Regions from separate parts of the Oceanicola sp. D3 genome, predicted to be linked through region 1. Evidence: riboswitches for the same ligand, from Rfam matches in the RefSeq annotation. Region 1 holds a riboswitch; the other holds the start of a gene.
What was found. A riboswitch is a leader RNA that binds a small molecule or an ion and turns the genes downstream of it on or off. The one in region 1 is predicted to bind cobalamin.
Positions count from the first base shown of each region.

Region 2: it holds a riboswitch for cobalamin, as region 1 does, so the genes downstream of both, nrdH (glutaredoxin-like protein NrdH) here and FHY55_RS02780 (TonB-dependent siderophore receptor) in region 1, are expected to answer to the same signal.

Region 1 is NZ_CP040932.1:522,666-533,034, forward strand. Features, by position in the region: gene FHY55_RS02735 (DUF4760 domain-containing protein) at 1-330, shown strand, start outside; gene FHY55_RS02740 (NAD(P)H-quinone oxidoreductase) at 349-1,341, opposite strand; gene FHY55_RS02745 (COQ9 family protein) at 1,349-2,053, opposite strand; gene rpsU (30S ribosomal protein S21) at 2,169-2,375, shown strand; gene FHY55_RS02755 (MBL fold metallo-hydrolase) at 2,551-3,450, shown strand; gene FHY55_RS02760 (rhodanese-like domain-containing protein) at 3,460-3,846, shown strand; gene FHY55_RS02765 (MarR family winged helix-turn-helix transcriptional regulator) at 3,907-4,380, shown strand; gene FHY55_RS02770 (GNAT family N-acetyltransferase) at 4,377-5,048, shown strand; gene nhaA (Na+/H+ antiporter NhaA) at 5,145-6,371, shown strand; cobalamin riboswitch at 6,526-6,728, shown strand; gene FHY55_RS02780 (TonB-dependent siderophore receptor) at 6,868-8,697, shown strand; gene FHY55_RS02785 (ABC transporter substrate-binding protein) at 8,738-9,508, shown strand; gene FHY55_RS02790 (iron ABC transporter permease) at 9,606-10,369, shown strand, end outside.
Region 2 is NZ_CP040932.1:3,349,268-3,359,636, reverse strand. Features, by position in the region: gene FHY55_RS16705 (ABC transporter permease) at 1-309, opposite strand, end outside; gene FHY55_RS16700 (ABC transporter permease) at 323-1,306, opposite strand; gene FHY55_RS16695 (ABC transporter substrate-binding protein) at 1,382-2,959, opposite strand; gene FHY55_RS16690 (GntR family transcriptional regulator) at 3,124-3,813, shown strand; gene FHY55_RS16685 (flavin reductase family protein) at 3,810-4,484, shown strand; gene nrdF (class 1b ribonucleoside-diphosphate reductase subunit beta) at 4,622-5,599, opposite strand; gene nrdE (class 1b ribonucleoside-diphosphate reductase subunit alpha) at 5,659-7,791, opposite strand; gene nrdI (class Ib ribonucleoside-diphosphate reductase assembly flavoprotein NrdI) at 7,773-8,201, opposite strand; gene nrdH (glutaredoxin-like protein NrdH) at 8,205-8,426, opposite strand; cobalamin riboswitch at 8,527-8,721, opposite strand; gene FHY55_RS16660 (homocysteine S-methyltransferase family protein) at 8,836-9,885, opposite strand; gene FHY55_RS16655 (hypothetical protein) at 10,023-10,331, opposite strand.

The sequences.
Region 1 (10,369 bases):
ATGCCCCTCGGTAAGCCGCTCTCAAGCGACCAGTTGGCAGCATTCTGGGACGTTTCCGAAGAGTCCTCCATCGACGCTCCAAGCTTCTTTGATGCGTCGCGCTTCCTGCTCAATCAATACGAGTTTCTCGCGGCCGGAGTCCGTTCCGGCGCGATAGATTATCTGATTGTCCGGCAAACCCTGCGGGGCACAATCATCGCAATCGTCAATACATACGCCGCGCCGATCCGAAAGATGCGCGGTGATAACCCGCGCGTCTTTGAGCATCTGCTCTGGCTTTACCGTCGGATGCGCGACATGCCACCTTATGATCGGGGGCCGTTCGGCTGAGTCGGCATCAGGCCGGCATCACTCCCCCGCCACCTCCAGTACGATCTTGCCGATATGCTCCGAGCTTTCCATCCGGGCATGGGCCTTGGCGGCCTCGGCCAGCGGAAAGGTCGAATCCATCACCGGCGCCACCCGGCCCGAGGCCAGCAGTGGCCAGACCTTGGCCTCAAGCTCTGCCGCAATCCCGGCCTTCGCCGCCACCGACTGCGGGCGCAGGGTGCTGCCCGTAATCGTCAGCCGCCGCGCCATGACCTGCGCAAAGTTCAGCTCCGCCTTCGGCCCGCCGAGGAACGCGATGTGCACCATCCGCCCCTCCATCGCCAGCGCCTGCACGTTGCGCGGAATGTACTCACCGCCCACCATGTCGAGCACCAGGTTGGCCCCGCCCTCGGCCTTCAGTACCTCCACGAAATCCTCTTCGCGGTAGTTGATCGCCCGCTCTGCGCCCAGCTTGAGGCAGGCATCGCACTTCTCCTTCGACCCGGCGGTGGTGAACACCCGCGCGCCAAAGGCCGTGGCCAGCTGAATCGCCGTGGTCCCAATCCCCGACGAGCCGCCATGCACGAGAAACACCTCGCCCGCCTTCAGCCCACCGCGCATGAAGACGTTGGAATAGACGGTAAAGAAGGTTTCCGGCAGGCAGGCCGCCTCTTTCATCCCCATGCCCTCAGGCACCGGCAGCGCATGATCGGCGGGGCATTTGACGTATTCGGCATAGCCGCCGCCCGGCAGCAGGGCGCAGACCTTGTCGCCCACCTTCCAGCGCGCGCCTTCGCCAGCCGCAAAGACCTCGCCAGAGCACTCAAGCCCGGGCAGGGGGGAAGCATCGGGCGGCGGGTCATAGGCCCCGGCGCGTTGCAGCGCATCCGGGCGGTTCACCCCGGCAAAGGCCACCTTGATCACAATCTCGCCCGCCTGCGGCGCAGGCACCGTCACATCCGTTGGCTGCAACACCTCCGGCCCGCCCGGCTCCGAGATTTCCATCGCCCGCATCATCATTGCAAACACCATCCTTCTGTCAGTCTCTCGTGCTCATATGCCCCGGCATGTCGGCAGGCGGGGTGCTGCGCGGGGCGCGCACCTTGGAGGCCAGCCATTCCGGCCCGGCCATCAGCCCCTTGGTCAGCGGGTTCTTCCTGAGCTGCGCCTTCACCTTCTCCACCCGCATCACATCGGCAATCCGGCGCTCCAGAAACGCCCATGTCGCCTCATGGCCTGCGCTCTCGTCGCCCAGCCAGTAGAGCAGGGTGGCCGAATAGACGGCAGAGAGCGTGGCCCGCTTCGAATACCAGTTGAGATCCTCCGAGGTGTCCCCCAGCGCCCGCCAGATCGCATCGGCGGTGCCCCACACCGCGCCCGCCCCGGCAGCGGCATTCTGCGGCAGGGCAAAGAGCGAGGCTGCGCGGCGCACCGCCTCCTTCTCGCCCTCAATCGCCTCCAGCCGCAGCCGCACCGCGTGGGCAATCCGGTCAGAAAACCGCATCTCGCCCAAATCCGCCTCATCCAGCGCCGCCAGCATCTTCGCATCGCCCCGCGCATGGAAGGCCAGCGCAAGATCCACCGCGCCCTTCGGGAAGTGCGCACGCGCCTCCGACTCGCTCACGCCCGCCTCCTCGGCAGCGCGTTTGAGGGCCTCGTCAGACCATCCGTCGAAGGCCACATGGGGCAGGGCGGCATCGAGAATGGCAGCTTTTGCGGGGGATTCTGGGCTGTGATCGGTCATGTCACCGCAACATAGGGCAAATTTCGCCGGAGTGTAGACAGATGCCCGACCCTTTGCTATACGGCGCGCTCCTGCAAACTCTTGCAACTCTAATCAGAAAGGTGGTGACAACCACATGCAGGTGAGCGTTCGTGACAACAACGTCGATCAGGCGCTTCGTGCTCTGAAGAAGAAACTTCAGCGCGAGGGGGTGTTTCGTGAGATGAAACTCAAGCAACACTTCGAGAAGCCGTCCGAGAAGAAAGCCCGTGAAAAGGCCGAAGCGATCCGCCGTGCGCGGAAGCTGGCTCGGAAGAAGGCCCAGCGCGAAGGGATGATGTAAGTCACCCATCGGCACACGAACGGCGGCGGCTTCGGCCTCTGCCTACGACGACCCCCGCGGCTCCGCCCGGGGGTTTGTTGTTTTCTGGCCCCGTTGCCACGCCGGGCGGGCAGATGGAACCAACTGCGCAGGGGTAGGCGTTTATCCTGTGAACCCAGCGCAGGAGGATCCCGTCATGCCCACTGGCCGCAGCATCACCAGCACCTCCGACGCGGGCGGGCCCACGGTTCATGCGTTTTACGAGTCCGACACGGGCTCGTGGCAATACATCTGCGCCGACCCCGAAAGCCGGGCCTGCGCCATCATCGACCCTGTGCTCGATTTTGATACCGCCCATGCCCGCACCAGCACCGAGGCTGCCGAAGACCTGCTCGGCTGCATCGAGCGTGAAGGCTACGCGCCCGCGTGGATCATCGACACCCACCCCCACGCCGACCACCTGAGCGCGGGCAACTGGCTCGCCGAGCGCACCGGTGCGCCGCATCTCACTGGCGAGACGTGCACCGATATCGCCGCGCTCTGGCGCGACTACTACCATCTGCCAGAGGCCTTCCCGGTGAAGGGCGATTACGACCGGCTGCTGGCAGATGGCGAACGGCTGGCGCTCGGCAAACTCGACCTGCGGGTGATGCTCTCACGCGGCCACACGCTTGGCTCGATCAGCCTCATTGCCGGAGATGCCGCCTTTGTCCATGACACCCTGATGCATGTCGATACCGGCACAGCGCGGGCCGACTTTCCGGGCGGGAGCACCGAACAGCTGTGGGACTCCATTCAGGAAATTCTGTCCCTGCCCGCCGAGACCCGCCTTTTCATCGGCCACGACTATGGCAGCGACGACCGGGAGCAGCCCGAATGCGAGGCCACGGTCGCGGCGCACCGCGCCCACAACCCCCATGTCGGCGGCGACCAAACCAAGGAGGCCTTCATTCGCCTCCGCAACGAACGCGACGAAACTCTCGGTCTGCCCGACCGGATGCTGTTTGCGCTACAAGTCAACCTGCGCGGCGGCCGCCTGCCCGAGCCCGAGGGCGACGGCCACGCCTATTTCAAGATCCCTGCCAACCGCTTTTGAGGTGACACCATGAAAACCGAAACCACCGATCACGGAGAACTCGAAACCTGGACCCCGCAAGAGGTCGCCGATGGCCTCGCGCAGGGCAAGGTCACGCTGGTCGATGTGCGCACCCCTGCCGAATACGCCTTCGAAAGTGTCGAGGGCGCGCTGCTGCTGCCAATGGCGCATTTCGACCCGCGCTTCCTGCCCAGCGACGGCGACAAGCGAGTGGTGCTCATGTGCGGCTCTTCCGTTCGGTCGGGCAAGATGGCGCGCAAGACCCTTGAGGCCGGAGCCGAGCGCATCGCCCATCTGCAAGACGGCTTCGCGGGCTGGAAGAAGGCTGGCCTTACCCATATCGCCACCGACATGGCCTCGGGCGCCCCGGTCCGGAAAACCCCGTCTAACGGTTGAGCCGCGCCGTTCGAGGCGATGGGCATTGACACGGTCATGTATATAACCACTTATATACACATGCATGAAACTGACGCCCTCCGCCCCCACGGCCTTGTCACCCTCGGCTCCCGCCTCCGTCGCCTCGGTGAGCGGTTGCAGGGGCAGACGCAGGACATCCTCAACGAGATCGACCCCCGGATGCCCGCCGCCAGCTTGCCGCTTCTCGCCTTTCTCGACGGGCCGGAGCCGCGCCCCATCGGAGATATCGCCGCGGCCCTCGGCACAGCGCAGCCCGGCGTCACCCGCGCCGTCACCCGGCTTTCTACGCTTGGCCTAACCGCCACTGCCCCAAGCCCCCAAGACGCCCGCCTCCGCCTTGTCTCCCTCACGCCTGCTGGCCGCACCCTGCTGGCCGAGGCCCGCGCCAAAGCCTGGCCCCGCACCCGCGCCGCCGTGACCGACCTTTGCGCCCCCTTCGGCCCCGAGCTTCTGAACATGCTCGACACCATCGAAGCCCGCCTCGACGCAAAGCCGCTGAAAGACCGCCCATGACAAGCCACCCGCTCGATACCCCGGCCCACGCCGCCCTCACCGGCCCCCATGCCCACCTTGCCCAGCAGCATGGCACTGCCCTGCGCTACGATCCCGGGCTCATCCCCTTCGCCTGCATCGACCCCTCCGCGCCCGAGGATCTTACAGCCCTCGCCAAGCCCGGTGATCTGGCGGTGTTTTTGCAGAAGGCTCCCGTTGCCACGCCACCCGGCTTTGATGAAACCCTCCGTGCCATGGGTGTGCAGCTTACCTGCCGCACCCTGCCGCCCGCGCCAGACGATCCGCGCATCACGCCCCTTGGCTCCGAGGACGCCGCCGAGATGCTGACCCTTGCCGAGGCCACCAAACCCGGCCCCTTCACCCTCCGCGCGCTGGAGCTAGGGCCGTTCTGGGGCGTCCGGCAGGATGGCAAGCTGATCGCCATGGCCGGCACCCGCATGTCGGCGCCGGGCTTTGCCGAAATCTCCGGCGTCTGCACCGCGCCAGAGGCCCGGGGGCAGGGCCTTGCCCGCAGCCTCTCGGCCCATGTCGCCCACCAGATCGCCATGTCAGGTGACATGCCGTTTCTCCACGCCTTCGCCTCCAACCCGGCGGCGATCAAGCTCTATGAGAGCCTCGGCTTTGCAATTCGCGCCGAACTACCCTGCGCGATCTTCACCCGGCGCTAAAAAACCCTGCGACCTCGCGCCTCATCTGCTTGACCCGGTGGACCCAAAGCCACATTTCAAGACATAAGGAAAAACGCGCAAAAACAGGGATAGGGAATGCTCCGCAGAAAAATTGATGAATTCTTTGGCTCGGACGCTGCCGGGGGCATCGTGCTGATGCTGTCTGCGGTGGCCGCCATGATGATCGCGAACTCCTCGCTCAACCCGGAGTATCAGGAGTTTCTGGGGGCCTATATCGGCGTCACCGTCAACGGTGAAGGCATCGAAAAACCCGCCCTTCTGTGGATCAACGACGGCCTCATGGCCATCTTCTTCTTTCTTATCGGGCTTGAGCTGAAGCGCGAGCTGATGGAAGGCAAGCTGAAGAACCCCGCCGATGTGGTGCTGCCCGGCATGGCGGCGGTGGGGGGCATGGTTGTGCCCGCGCTCGTCTACCTCGTGTTCAACTGGGGCAATGCAGCCACCATTCACGGCTGGGCCATCCCGGCCGCGACGGACATCGCCTTTGCCCTCGGCGTGCTTGCCCTGCTCGGCTCCCGTGTGCCGGCCTCGCTCAAGATCTTCCTGCTGACGCTGGCGATCCTCGATGACATGGGGGCGATCCTCATCATAGCGCTGTTCTATACCGCCGAACTGAAGATTGATTACCTCTTCCTTGCCTGTATCCCGCTGGCGCTGATGATCTGGCGCAACATGCGCGGGGCGCACAGGGTTGCGCCGATCCTGCTGCTCGGCGTTGCGCTCTGGGTGCTGGTGCTCAAATCGGGCGTGCACGCCACGCTCGCCGGGGTGGTAACGGCCTTCTGCATTCCGCTGAAAGACAAGTGGAACAAGTCGCCCCTGCACTCGCTGGAGCACGGCCTTTCGCCCTATGTGCTCTACGTGATCGTCCCAATCTTCGCCTTCGCCAACGCCGGCGTGGTGCTGAAGGGCATGTCCTTCGGGGCGCTGCTCGATCCGGTGCCGCTCGGCGTGGCGCTCGGCCTGATCCTCGGCAAGCAAGTGGGTGTCTTTGGCACCACTTGGCTGATGGTCAAGATGGGGCTCGCCAAGCTGCCCTTCGGGGTCACGTGGGCCCATATCTACGGCCTCGCCTGCCTCGCCGGGATCGGCTTTACCATGTCGCTCTTCATCGGCTCGCTCTCCTTCGACGATGCATTGCTGATGAACGAGGTGCGCCTTGGCGTGCTGCTCGGGTCCGGCGTGTCGGCGCTCATCGGCTACTTCGTTCTGCGGGCGGTAACGCGCCCCGGCGAAGCCGAGGTGGCCGAGGCGCTCAACCAGCCGGGCGCAGCCGAGCGGGCGGAAGCCGCGGCGGAGTAGCCACTCACCACCAACCCCATCGGCAGCGCGTGCTTTCCGGGCCCGCGCTGCCGACCACGGGGGCAATGACGCCCAACGTGGCGCCAAAGCCCACCCCCCGGGCGGCGCTGCCCAAGGGTTAACGAATCCCTTGCGCCTGGCGTCCCTCCTGCGCTACCCCCCAGATTGCTTCGGTTCGGGCGAAAGCCCGGAGCAAAAGGGAACGTGGTGCGGGAAGAACTCCCAATGCCACGACTGCCCCCGCAACTGTGAGCGGAGAGCGAGGCCGACGGGCCACTGGGGGAGAACCCCCGGGAAGGCCGGCCATCTCGCAATGACCCGCAAGTCAGGAGACCTGCCGAGGCGATCACCCTGAACCCGTGCGAGGGGCGCGGCGTCAACGGTCTGTTCCGTAGCGGTGACGAAAGCACCGTCCGCGGAAGGCCTCGCCATTCCAAAGACACCTCACCACACCGGCCTCTGTCATGGGGGCCGCATGACAAGGACTTTGGGCGCCATGAAGAGCCTCCTCGCCACCACAGCCACCCTCGCGCTCGCCGCCTCCGCGCTCACCGCGCAGGAGGCCTATGAACTCGACACGATCACCGTCACCGCCGACCTGTCGGGCGAGACAGAGACCGAGCGCACCGGCGCCACCGTCGAAGTGACCACCCGCGAAGAGTTGGAAACGGCGGGCGATGATGACCTTGCCACCTACCTCTCCCGCCAGCCCGGCCTTTCGCTTGCCGCCGCCGGCGGCCCCGGCGGGCTGGCCGACATCCGGATGCGCGGGCTGCACCAGAAATACGTGAAAGTGCAGATCGACGGCATCGACGTGCTGGACCCATCCTCCCCCTCGCCCTCCTATGACTTCGGCCTGATGGGCACCTCCGGCCTTGGCCGCATCGAGGTTTTGAAGGGCTCGCAATCGGCGCAATACGGCTCCTCCGCCGTCGCCGGGGTGATCTCGCTGCAAAGCCGCCGCGCAACCGAGGAGGGCACCCACGTCTACCTTGAAGGCGAGGTTGGCAGCTTCGATAGCTTCGGTACCTCCGCCACGATCACCAGCAAGGGCGCCCGGCACAACTTTGCCGTCACCCTCGCGCGGCTCGAGTTTGGCGGGTTCTCCTCTGCTGATGAGAACGACGGCAACACCGAGGCCGATGGCTTCTCGTCGCTGCGCCTGTCGTTCAATGGCGAATATGCCCTGTCCGATGCGCTCACCATCGGCCTTGCGGGCTTTGCCGAAAAGAGCACCGTGGCGATCGACGGCGGCTTCCCCTTCGGCGACACCGACGAAGAAACCGATGGCACCTCCAACGGGCTGCGCGCCTTTGCCCGCTACGAGGCTGGCGCGGTGACCCACCAGTTCGAGGCCACCTATTACGACATCGAGCGGGACTACGCGGTCTCGGGCAACCACTACGAGGGCGAGCGCCAAGGGCTGCGCTATCTTGGCCAGGCCACGCTGTCGCCCGCCGTGCAGCTCAACTTCGGGGCCGATTACACCGAGGAGGAGTTTGCCTCCGCCACCTTCATTACCGCTGAGGGCAAGCAAAACACCACCGGCGTCTTTGCCGAGGTGAACTGGGCCGCCTCCAGCCAGCTCGACCTCTCCGCCGCCCTGCGGCACGATGCGCACAACCGCTTTGGCGGCCACACCACCGGTCGTCTGGCGCTGGCATGGCGCCCGCAGGAAGACCTCATCCTGCGTGCCTCGCTCGCCACCGGCTTCCGCGCCCCCTCGCTCTACGAGCTCTACGCGCCGTTCTACGGCAATGACACGCTGACGCCGGAAACCTCGCGCAGCGCCGAGCTGGGCGTCGAAAAGCGGCTGGGCGGCGATGACTTCGTGAAGGCCACCCTGTTTTACACCGAGGTCGAAGACCTGATCGGCTCCGACGCGGCCTTCGTCTACACCCAGATCCCCGGCACCTCCGTGGCCAAGGGGCTGGAGCTTTCGGGCCGCGTGGCGCTTTCCGATAAGGCGGCGCTCTTCGGGGCCTATACCTACACCGAAAGCGAAGATCCGGATGGCGAGCGCCAACTCCGCGTGCCTCGCCATGATCTCGTGCTCGGCGTCGAGGCCGATTTCGCCCCGCGCTGGAGCTTCAGCGGTGAAGTGCAGCACGTTGCCGATGTGCTCGACGTCGACGCGCAAACCTTCGTTCGCCCGATCGAGGGAGACGATTACACCCTCGTCAACGCCATGGTCACCTATGAGATCAACGATGGGGCCGAGGCCTACTTCCGCATCGAGAACCTGACCGATGCCGAGTATCAAACCGTCAATGGCTACGGTCAGGCCGACCGGGCCTTCTACGTGGGCCTCCGTGCCAAGTTCTAACCTCATCGGAGCGCTCGCGCTCTGGTTCGCGGGGGCCGTGATGGCCCTCGCTGCACCGCCCGAACGGGTGGTGTCGATCAACCTCTGCACCGACCAGTTGGCGCTGGCCATCGCCGCGCCGGGCCAGCTCGTTTCCGTCACCCGGATGCTTCAGGGCGAGGAGTCCGCCCTTGCCGAGCAGGCCCGTGCCCTGCCGGGCAACTCCGCCCGCGCCGAAGAGGTCTACCTGCTTGCGCCCGATCTGGTGATCGCAGGCAGCTTCACCGCGCCCGACACCCTGCGCATGCTGGAGCGGCTGGGGCTGAAGGTGGAGGTCTTTGCCCCGGCTGAAACGCTGGATGATATCCGCGCCAACATCACCCGGATGGGCAGCCTGCTGGGCCGCGAAGAGGCTGCCGCCCGGGAGGTCGCCGCCTTCGACGCCCGTCTCGCCGCCATCCCCATGCCGCCCGGCCCGCCCCCGCTCGCCGCGCTCTATGCCGCCAATGGCTACTCCGCCGGGCAATCCACCCTGCCGGGCCAGATCGTCAAATCCGCGGGCTTTGCCCTGCTGGCCGAAAAGCTCGGGCTGCCCTACGGTGGCGTGGTGCCGCTCGAAACCCTTGCCACCGCCAGCCCCGACCTGCTCGTCGCCGCCCGCCCCGGCGCCCCGAGAAGCCGCGCCGAAGAGATCCTTCACCACCCGGTTGTCGAGGCCCTGCGCGCGCGGGTGCCCACCGACAACCTGCATGATAGCGACTGGACCTGCGGCACCCCCGCCGTGCTCGAAACCGTCGAACGCCTCGCCGCAATCCGGGAGGGGATGGAATGACGCGCGCCCCCCGCGATGCGCGGGCACAGCCCGGCAAAGAGCGCCCCCACGTGCTCCTCATCCGCCCTTCGAGGCGTCTTCGCCCAAGGCCCCTCCGATGACCCCGGCGCGCCTCTACGCCCTCCTTGGCGTCCTCACCGCGGCCCTCTTCACCGCCTCCCTCACCATCGGCCCCGCCGCGCTGCCCTTTACCGAGGCGCTCACTGCCCTCGTCAGCCAATCCGACGGTCCGGCCACCATGGTCATGCGCGAAATCCGCCTGCCGCGGGCCCTGCTCGGCCTGCTCATCGGCGCTTCCCTCGGCCTCTGCGGCGCGGCCATGCAGGGCTATCTGCGCAACCCTCTGGCCGAGCCGGGGCTGATCGGTGTGTCCTCCTCCGCCGCCCTCGGCGCTGTCATCGCCATCCAGACCGGGCTTGCCTATACCGCCGCCCTTGCGCTGCCCTTCATGGCGCTCGCCGGGGCCGGCATCGCCGTGCTCGCCATCTTCGCCCTCGCCGGCCCGCGCGGCACCGCGCTTACCCTCATCCTCGCCGGTGTGGCGCTTTCGGCGCTGGCCGGGGCGCTCACCTCGCTCGTGCTCAACCTCTCGCCTTCCCCCTATGCGGCGGCAGAGATCGTGTTCTGGATGATGGGCTCTCTGGCCGACCGCTCGATGACCCATGTCGCCCTCGCCGCGCCCTTCATCCTCGCAGGCGCGGCGCTGATCCTGCCGCTCGGGCGGGGGCTTGATGCGCTTTCGCTGGGCGAAGACGCCGCCGCCTCCATGGGCATCCGCCTGCCACGCCTGCGCCTCGCGCTGATCCTCGGTGTCGCGGCCTGCGTTGGCGCGGGCACCGCCGTGGCCGGGGCCGTGGGCTT
Region 2 (10,369 bases), 1.2 Mb from region 1:
ATAGAGCACCGCCGACAGGATATCGCGGCCCTGCGTGTCGGTGCCCAGCAGGTAGGGCCATTGGCCGCCGGCCTCCCAGATCGGCGGAATCTCGGAATTCCAGAGCTCCAGCGCCGCGAGGTCATAGGGGTTCTGCGGCGTGATCAGCGGTGCAAGAAAGGCGGTCAGCGCCACCAGCGCCAGCAGCGCCGCGGCAAAGATCGCCGAAGGATGCGCGCAGAAGGAAAACCACAGGTCGCTTTCGCGCAGGCGGGTCAACCGCGAGGGGCGTGCCGGGGCAGGCGGGGTGAGGGGAAGGGACTTTTCCATTTTGGGCTCCGGTTCAGCCATTGCCACGGGCAGAGTCGTCGCGCAGGCGCGGATCGACCCAGGCATAGGTGATGTCGACAAGGGTATTGAGGGCGACGAAGATGAAGGACACGATCAGCAAGTAGGCGGCCATCACCGGCAGGTCGACGAAGGTCACCGCCTGGATGAAGAGCATCCCCATGCCGGGCCATTGAAACACCGTCTCGGTCACAAGGGCAAAGGCGATCAGGTTGCCGATCTGCATGCCCGTCAGGGTGATCACCGGCATCAGGCAGTTGCGCAGCGCGTGGCGCCATTGCACGCGGGCGGTGGGCACGCCCCGGGCGCGGGCGAACTTGATGTAATCGGCGCGCAGGGTTTCCAACATCTCGGCCCGCACCAGCCGCATCACCAGCGTGACCTGGAAAGTCGAGAGCGAGATCGCCGGCAGCACCAGCGCCGCCCGCCCCGAGGGGGTGAGCAGCCCGGTCGACCACCAGCCAATGTCCACCGTCTCGCCGCGCCCGAAGGCGGGCAGCCAGCCGAGTGAAACCGAGAAGGCGAGGATGAGCAGGATGCCCACAACGAAACTTGGCAGGGACACCCCGATGATGGAGCCGAGTTGCAGCATATTGGCCACCCGGCTTTCTCGATAGACGGCGGTGATCACCCCGGCGGGGATACCCACCACCAGCGAGATTATGGTGGCCACCAGAACCAGCTCGAAGGTTGCCGGGAAGCGCTCCTTGATCAGCACCATCACGTCTTGCTGGTTGCGATAGGAAATCCCGAAATCACCTTGCACCGCGTTGGTGACGAAGCGGGTGTATTGGGTGACGAAGCCATCGTTCAGCCCCAGCCGCTCGCGCAGTTCGATACGGTCTTGCTGGGTGGCCTGTTCGTTCACCATCATTTCGACCGGATCGCCGAAGAAACGGAAGATCACGAAGGCCAGCAGCGCCACCGCCAGCATGACGAAGGCCGCGTTGGCGGTGCGTTTGAGAAGAAAGGCAATCATTCCGGTCTCCGATTTGGTGATACGGCGATCAAATGGGCCGGGCTGACCAAGGTGCGGCCAGCCCGGCCCGGTGCGTCAGGAGTCGCTGCCCATCCGGGCGAACCAGAGGCGCGGCTTGGCATCGGGGAAGAGCGGCATCTCGGCCACCTCCTCGGTCACCGCCCAGGCCATGGGCTGCTGGTGGAGAGGGACCATGATCATCTCGTCCTTCACCATTTGCAGGGCCTCGGTTTGCAGGGCGAGCCGCTTTTCAAGGTCCAGCTCGCTGCCAGCCGCATCAATCAGCGCGTCCAGCTCGGGGTAAGACCAGCCGCCCCAGTTGAAGACGCCGGCGTTGCCGTCTTTGGAGTGGAAGATTTGCAGCAGCGGGGAGTAGCTGTCGAGCAGCGGCAGCGTGGCCCAGCCCAGCGTATAGACATCGGTCTTGCCATTGGTCCGCTTGGGCGATTGCACCGCGCGGGGTGCCACGTCGAGCTTGGGCGAGAGGCCGATGCGCGACCACATGGAGGCGATGGCCTGGCAAAACTGCTCTTCGTTCACCAGCCCGTCGCTGAGGCAGTTGAACTCAAACTCCAGCCCCTCGGGCACGCCCGCCTCGGCCAGCAGCGCTTTGGACGCCTCGGGGTCATAGCCGGGCAGCGTGTCGAGCGCCTCGGTATAGCCCGGGATCGGCGGGGCGACGGTGGCACCGGCGGTGCGGGACTTGCCACGCATCACCTTCTGATGGATCAGGTCGAGGTCCATCGCCTTGTAGAGCGCCTCGCGCACCGCCTTTTCCTTGAACGGGTTCGGCTCGCCGGTGGTCAGCGTATCGCGGAAGGGGAAGCCGATCATCACTGTGCGCAGGTCGACGCCTTCCAGCACCTCAACATTCGGCGCGGCGGCAAGGCGCGGCAAATCCTGCACCGGGGCGTCATTGGTAAAGCTGATCTCGCCCGAGAGCAGCGCCGCCACGCGGGTTGCGGCCGAGTTTACCGGCGTCAGTTCGATCCGGTCGAGGTTGTGCTGCGGCTCGTCCCACCAATCGGGATTGACGACAAAGACGGTTTTGGCATCGGGCTGGCGGCTTTCGACGATGAAGGGGCCGGTGCCGTTGGCGTTGTAGGTGGCATAGCCCTCGGTGCCTGCGCCAACGTCGGTTGGCATCAGCGCGTCGTTTTCGGTCATCCACTCGGCGTCGAAGATGTGGATGTTGGTCAGGTCGTTGAGCAGCAGCGGGTAGGTGCCGTTCAGCGTGATGTCGACCGTGTATTCATCCACAACCTTGGAGCTGACGTAGGCAGGAAGGTTGCCTTTGAGCGGCGAGGTCTCGTGGCTCACGCGGGTGAGCGAGGCAACGACATCTTCGGCGGTGAAGGGGTTGCCGTTGTGAAAGGTCACGCCCTCGCGCAGCTTGAAGCGCCATGTGATCTGGTCGTCGAGGATCTCCCAGCTTTCTGCCAGCGCCGGCTCGATCTTCAGATCCTTGTTGTAGCGTACCAGCCCTTCATAAACGTGGTTGAGCACGTTGATGGTGAAGCTGTCACCAAAGGAATAGGGGTCGAGGGAGCCGATATCGCGGTTGGCGCCCCATTTCAGCACGTTCTCGGCCTGCGCACTGCCCGTTAAAGCAGCAACTGCCGCTGTTGCGAGCATGAGATGACGTAGTTTCATGATCTGGTCCTCTTTCAGCTGGATTGCATTTCGGAATCGGTAAAATTGGATACGATGTATATTGGCTGACACAGAGAATCCGTTTGAGCAAGCAGATTGTATCCGATTGACGTGCAAAATTGTATGCGATAGAGATTATGCGAATTTGATAGGCAGATCCGACCATGAGTGAGACCAAAACGACGCTGACGGACGCGGTGCATGACTTGCTGCGCAAGGCGATTATCGAACAGGCGCTGAAGCCGGGCATGCGGTTGCCCGAGGATACCGTGGGTGAGCAATTTGGCGTGTCACGCACCATTGTGCGCCATGCGCTGGTGCGGCTGGAGCACGAGGGGCTGGTGGTGACCCGCCGCAACCGCGGGGCCTTTGTGGCCGAGCCGTCGCGCGATGAGGCGCAGCATGTTTTTGAAGTGCGGCGCTGCCTGGAAAATGATGTGATTCGCCTGCTTTGTGAGCGTATGCCGCGCAGTGGCTATGAGCGGCTTGAGGCACATGTGCGGCAGGAAGAGGCGGTGAAGGGCAAGGATGGCCCGGTGTCGATTCGCCTCGCGGGCGAGTTTCATGTGCTGCTGGCCGAGCTCACCGGCAACCCGGTGCTGACCCGCTACGTCTCGGAAGTGGTGCTGCGCTGCTCGCTGATCATGTCGCTTTATGCGCGCAGCCACTCCTCTGATTGCGCTGTCGATGAGCATTCGCAGATCATTGCCGCGATCCGCGCCGGTGACGCTGCGCGCGCCATCGAGATCATGGAGCACCATCTCGGCGCTGTCGCGGGCCGGGCAGAGCTTTCTGCCGAGCCCGATAGTATCCAATCCATCCTCTCACACTACGGCAAGGAGCTGGCCCAATGACCCTGCAAGACGGCTACCACGCCTTTGATTTCGCCGATCTTTCGGCCCGCGAGGCCTATAAGGTGATGATCGGTACCATCGTGCCGCGCCCGATTGCATGGGTCACCACGATCTCGCCTGACGGGGTGGTCAACGCGGCGCCCTATTCCTTCTTCAACTGCCTCTCCGCCGATCCGCCGATCCTTGCGCTTGGGGTCGAGAACAAGCCGGACCGCAGCTTCAAGGATACAGGGTGGAACATCCGCATGACCGAGTGCTTCACCGTCAATATCGTTGACCGCGCGAATGTTGAGGCGATGTCGGTGACGGCCGCAGACTTCGCGCCGGAGGTGGACGAGCTGGAGATGGCCGGGCTGACGGCGATCCCGGGCGACAAGGTGAAATGCCCGCGCATCTCCGAAGCCCCGGTGGCCTTTGAGTGCGAACGCTATCTTGGCATTGCTGTCAGTTCGGCGCGCGAGATCATTCTGGGGCGGATTGTGCGCGCGCATATCCGCGAAGACATCATTGACCCGGCGACCTTCTATTCCGACCACGAAAAACTTGACGCGCTGGGGCGGATGGGCGGCAATGGCTATGCTGGCACCTTTGATTACTTCGATCTGCGCACGCCTTCGGCAGAAGAGGTGCTTGGCGCCGGGCAGAAGCAGGCGGTGGGCGGCACCAGCTGAGCCCTGAGGCGGTTGGCCCGCCAGAGCAGAAGATCGGGAGGGCTATTCGGCCTTGGCGTAGATCGCTTTGTGGCTTCAGAGGGCAAACTTTTCGCCCGCCCGTATCGCCGACAGGGCGCATCGGGGCGGGCGGCGTGTTAGAAATCCCAGTCTTCGTCTTCCGTGGCGACGGCCTTGCCGATCACGTAGCTTGATCCGGAGCCGGAAAAGAAATCGTGGTTCTCATCCGAGTTGGGGGAGAGGGCGGCCATGATCGCCGGGTTCACCTTGCAGGCCTCGTCGGGGAAGAGCGCTTCGAAACCGAGGTTCTGCAACGCCTTGTTGGCGTTGTAATGCAGGAAGTTCTTCACGTCTTCGGTTAGCCCCAGCCCGTCGTAGAGCTGTTCGGTATAGCGGGCTTCGATCTCGTAGAGGTCGAAGAGGAGGGAGAAGGCGAAGTCCTTCAGCTCGGCCCGCTCGGCCTCTGGCAGGCGCTCCAGCCCGCGCTGAAACTTGTAGCCGATGTAATAGCCGTGGATCGCCTCGTCGCGGATGATGAGGCGGATCAGGTCGGCGGTGTTGGTCAGCCGCGCGCGCGACGACCAGTGCATCGGCAGATAGAAGCCGGAGTAGAACAGGAAGCTCTCCAGAAAGACGCTGGCCACCTTGCGACGCAACGGCGAGGCGGTGGCGTCATACTCATCGAGGATGAGCCGGGATTTGGCTTGCAGGTGCTCGTTGTCGGCCGACCAGCGGAAGGCCTCGTCAACCTCGGCGGTCTGACAGAGCGTTGAAAAGACGGAGGAATAGCTGCGGGCGTGGACGGCCTCCATGAAGGCGATGTTGCTCAGCACCGCTTCCTCATGCGGTGTGATAGCATCGGCCATCAGGGTTGGGGCGCCGATGGAATTTTGGATGGTGTCGAGCAGGGTGAGCCCGGTGAACACCCGGATGGTCAGCTGCCGCTCGTCGTCGGTGAGCTGAGACCAGCTTTGGATATCGTTGGAGAGCGGCACCTTTTCGGGCAGCCAGAAATTGACGGTCAGGCGGTTCCAGACGTCGAGGTCCAGGTCGTCCTCCAGACGGTTCCAGTTGACGGCTCGGGGCACGGGGCGGGAATGGGGCAGGTCTTTCATGGCGTCGGTCCTTTGGCGGAGCGGGTGGTGGGCAGATTGCCCACCCTACGAGGGCGCGGTTACAGCGTGCAGGAGACGCAGCCCTCAACTTCGGTGCCTTCCAGCGCGGCCTGCCGGAGGCGGATGTAGTAGATCGTCTTGATGCCCTTCTTCCATGCGTAGATCTGGGCGCGGTTGATATCGCGCGTGGTGGCCTCGGCGGGGAAGAACAGCGTCAGCGACAGGCCCTGATCGACGTGCTGGGTGGCGGCGGCATAGGTATCTATTACCGCTTCGGGGCCAATCTCATAGGCATCGCGGTAAAACTCGAGGTTTTCGCCGGTCATGTAGGGCGCGGGGTAATAGACCCGGCCGATCTTGCCCTCCTTGCGGATCTCCACCTTGGCGGTGATCGGGTGGATCGAGGAGGTGGCGTAGTTGATGTAGCTGATCGAGCCGGTGGGGGGCACGGCCTGAAGGTTGCGGTTGTAGAGCCCGTGCTCCATCACATCGGCCTTCAACGCGGCCCAGTCCTTTTTGGTGGGCAGGGTGATGCCGAACTTTTTGAAGAGGGCCTTCACCGTGGCGCTCTCGGGTCGCCAGCTTTGTTGGGTGTATTTCTCGAAAAAGCCGCCGTCGGCATAGGTGGAAGCCTCGAAGCTTTTGAAACGGCGGCCCTTTTCCTGCGCCAGCGCACAGGAGGTGGCGAGCGCGTGGTAGAGCACGGCGGCAAAATAGACGGAGGTGAACTCCACCCCTTCGGGCGAGCCGTAGTGGATGCGCTCGCGGGCGAGGAAGCCGTGCAGGTTCATCTGCCCGAGCCCGATGGCATGGCCCTCGTCATTGCCCTTGCGGATGGAGGGCACCGAGTCGATGGCCGACATTTCGCTCACCGCGTTCAGCGCTCGGATCGCGGTGCCGACCGAGCTGCCAAGGTCGCCGCCGTCCATCGCGCGGGCAATGTTCATGCTGCCGAGGTTGCAGGAAATATCGGTGCCCATTTGGGCGTAGCTCAGGTCGTCGTTGAACGCCGACGCCTCGTTGACCTGAAGGATCTCGGAGCAGAGGTTTGACATGGCGATACGGCCCGCGATCGGGTTGGCGCGGTTCACCGTGTCCTCGAACATGATGTAGGGGTAGCCGCTTTCAAACTGGATCTCGGCGAGGGTCTGGAAGAAGGCGCGGGCGTTGATCTTTTTCTTCCGGATCTTCGGGTTGTCGACCATCTCGTCATAGTTTTCGGTGACGGAAATCTCGGAGAAGGCGCAGCCATAGACGCGCTCAACGTCATGGGGCGAGAAGAGATACATATCCTCGTTGCGCTTGGCGAGCTCAAACGTCACATCGGGGATGACCACGCCAAGGCTCAGCGTCTTGATGCGGATCTTCTCGTCGGCGTTCTCGCGTTTGGTGTCGAGAAAGCGCAGGATGTCGGGGTGGTGGGCGTTGAGATAGACGGCCCCCGCCCCCTGCCGCGCGCCAAGCTGGTTGGCGTAGCTGAAGGAATCCTCCAGCAGCTTCATGACCGGGATCACGCCGGAGGACTGGTTTTCGATCCCCTTGATCGGGGCGCCGTGCTCGCGGATGTTGGTGAGCATCAGGGCCACGCCGCCGCCGCGTTTGGAGAGTTGCAGCGCCGAATTGATGCCGCGCCCGATGCTTTCCATGTTGTCTTCTAGCCGCAGCAGGAAGCAGGAAACGAACTCGCCCCGTGCCTTCTTGCCCGCGTTCAGAAAAGTGGGCGTGGCGGGCTGGAAGCGGCCCGAGAGGATCTCTTCCATCAGTTGCATCGCCAGGGCCTCGTCGCCGCGCGCCAATGCGAGGGCGTTCATCACCACACGGTCCTCGTAGCGCTCAAGGTAGCGCTGCCCGTCCCGCGTTTTGAGCGTGTAGGAGGTGTAATACTTGAAGGCACCGAGGAAGGTGGGAAAGCGGAATTTCTTGCCATAAGCCGCATCCCAGATCGCCCGCTGGAAGTTGCGCGAATACTGGTCCAGCACTTCCGGTTCGTAATAGCCCTCGTCCACGAGGTAGCCGAGCTTCTCATCGAGCGAATGGAAGAACACAGTGTTCTGGTTAACGTGCTGCAAAAAATACTGCCGCGCCGCCATCCGGTCGGCCTCGAACTGGATGTTTCCTTGCGCGTCGTAGAGGTTCAGCAACGCGTTCAGCGCGTGGTAGTCCAGATCGGCGGTTACGCTTGCGTCAAGCATGGTGTTTCCTCTTGCTCGGCCCAGAAACGGGCCAGCCCGTCACGGATGCGGGCGGTGTCTTCGGGGGTTCCGGCCAGCTCGAAGCGGTAGAGCAGCGGGACGTTGCATTTGGCGGCGATGATCTTGCCCGCAAGGGCAAAGCTGGCGCCGAAGTTGCGGTTGCCACCGGCGATGACGCCGCGCAGCAGGCGGCGTGCGCCGGCGTCGTTCAGTAGCCGGATCACCGGCTTTGGCACCGCGCCGCGGCCCTGCCCATCTGCGAAGGTCGGGCAGATCAGCACGAAGGGGCCGTCGATCGCGGGGAGCGGGTCAGCGGGCCGTTGCGGCAGGCGGGTGGCGGGCAGGTCCAAGCGTTCAATCAGCCGATGCGTGTTGTTCGACCGGCTCGAATAGTAGACCAGCCCGCTCATGGCTCAGGACAGCCGACCGATCATGTCGGGGCGAAAGCCTGCCCAGTGATCCTCGCCGGCGATCACAACGGGGGCTTGGCGATAGCCCAGCCCGGTGACGTGCTCCATAGCGCCTGCGTCTTCTGTCAGGTCGACGACCTCGTAAGGCAGGCCGCGCGCGTCGAGCGCACGGGTGGTTGCGCTGCATTGCACGCAGGAAGGCTTGGAATAAACGGTGATTGTCATTGCTCTGTCCCCATAGTTGTTTTGTCAGACAGGGGAGAAGGAACATGAAGCGGATGGCCCTTACAGGCTCCGTTCACGCGCCCGGGCCCTCCGCCCGCACTCGTCGTCGTGTTGCCTTGGCAGGTCTCCTGGCTTTGCGGCTCAACCGCCTTGGCCCCCTTCCCGATGCGTGGATGCATCAGTGGTTACGGGCCTCGGCTTGCCGCTTACAGTTGCGGGGGCAGCGCCGGTCTTTCACCGGCTTCCCTTTTCACCTGTGACGTGAATCACGGGCACCAAAGCAACATCATATAGATGCTTATCGCGATGAGCTGTCAACATGTAGATCGGCGCCGCCGGGTGAAAATTCTGCACCGCGCTTGCTGCACCACGTGGCCCGGCGGCGGATCGGGCCGCCGGGCCTTGCCAATCAGGCAGTTTCGCCAAGGGCCTTGATGTGGGCGGGGAGCCGGGTGTTGGTGCCATACATGAAGTGATTTTCCATGCGCTCGGAGTAGCGGCTGGCCTCGGTGGTGCGCCCGACCGCTTCCGAAACTTCGCGGATCAGCATCGGGTTGGCCCCGCAGCAGACGCCGAGATAGTTGATGCCCAGCGCGTAGGCGTCACGCGCGAAGGCCCCGATCTCGTAGCGATTGCAAAACATCGGGTCGAGCGCGGTCGGGAAGGTGCGGCCATGGGGGGCAGGGCAGGTGCAATCGCCGGTGTCGCTGAGGTTGAAGAAGGTCGGTTCATCCGCGCGCGTGCGATAGGGGATCGGCAGGGCACCGACATGGCAGGACACCGCCGCACGCACCTTGCGCAGCCACGGCATCATGGTTTGCGGCCCGCGAAAGCAGTTGAGGCCAACAACATCTGCGCCGCCCTGTTCCAACTGCTGACAGGTTTCCACAATGCCGGTGCCGTCCATCATCTCGCTGGCCGCCATGGGGGCGAGGGTCAGAACGACCGGGAGGCCGGAGGCGCGGGCCACCTCAAGCGCGCAAAGCGCCTCGCCCGCGTAGTAGAAGGTTTCGCCAATGATGATATCGGCCCCTTCATCGACGGCCCAGCCGACCATTTCTTCAAACATCGCCCGCACCTCGGCCTGTTTTGCCCTGTCGTCCGGCGACCAGATGTTGGTGTTCGAGATATTGCCTGCCATCAGGTTGCCCGGCTTTGCATCGGCAACCTCGCGGGCGATCTTCAGCGAGGCGCGGTTGAGCGGCTCCAGCAGGTCTTCCTTGCCGATCACCCGCATCTTCTCGCGGTGGCCGTTGTAGGTGAACGCCTCGACGATATCGCTGCCCGACCGCTGAAAATCGACATGCAGGTTGCGCAGCGCATCGGGGTGTTCCAGCGCCACCTCGGGCACAAACTCGCCCGCCGTGAGATAGCCCCGGCGCTCCAGTTCGAAGAGGAAGCCCTCGGCGCAGATGAGGGGGCCAGCGTTGAGCCGGGTTTTCAGTTGGTTCTCATTCATGGATCCGTCCTTTCTCGTTGATCCGTCCATGACCATGGTTTTTGAAAGCCGAGCCTCGCGGGCTGCGTGCAACGCGCAGCTTGCTGCAATGGTCCTCGGTCAGGCCGCAGGATTGGGTGCGGCCGTGTTCACAAAGGTCAGAGGGCGATGCGCCAGATGCGCCGGGCACCAGCCCCGCCGCGCCGCCTGCGTGGCGGAAGCGAAAGGGGCAGGGGGGCGGGCGATGTGAGCGACTGCTTCAACAGGGCGCAAAATTCGGCCACGGCGGGTGACAGGCTGATGTAGGGCGCGGCCATGGCGTGGGCATGAAGCGCCGCACGCCGATAGTTGGCATCGCCGGGCAGGCTGGCGATCCATTGCATGTAGCCCAGTTGCGCCATCTGGCGCGCTTCCTGCGCTGGCACCCGGCCTATGTCGAGTTGGGATATCGTTCGTTCCAGTAGCATCGCGCCCTCCGCGCAAATTGGCGGGGGCAAAGCGACAA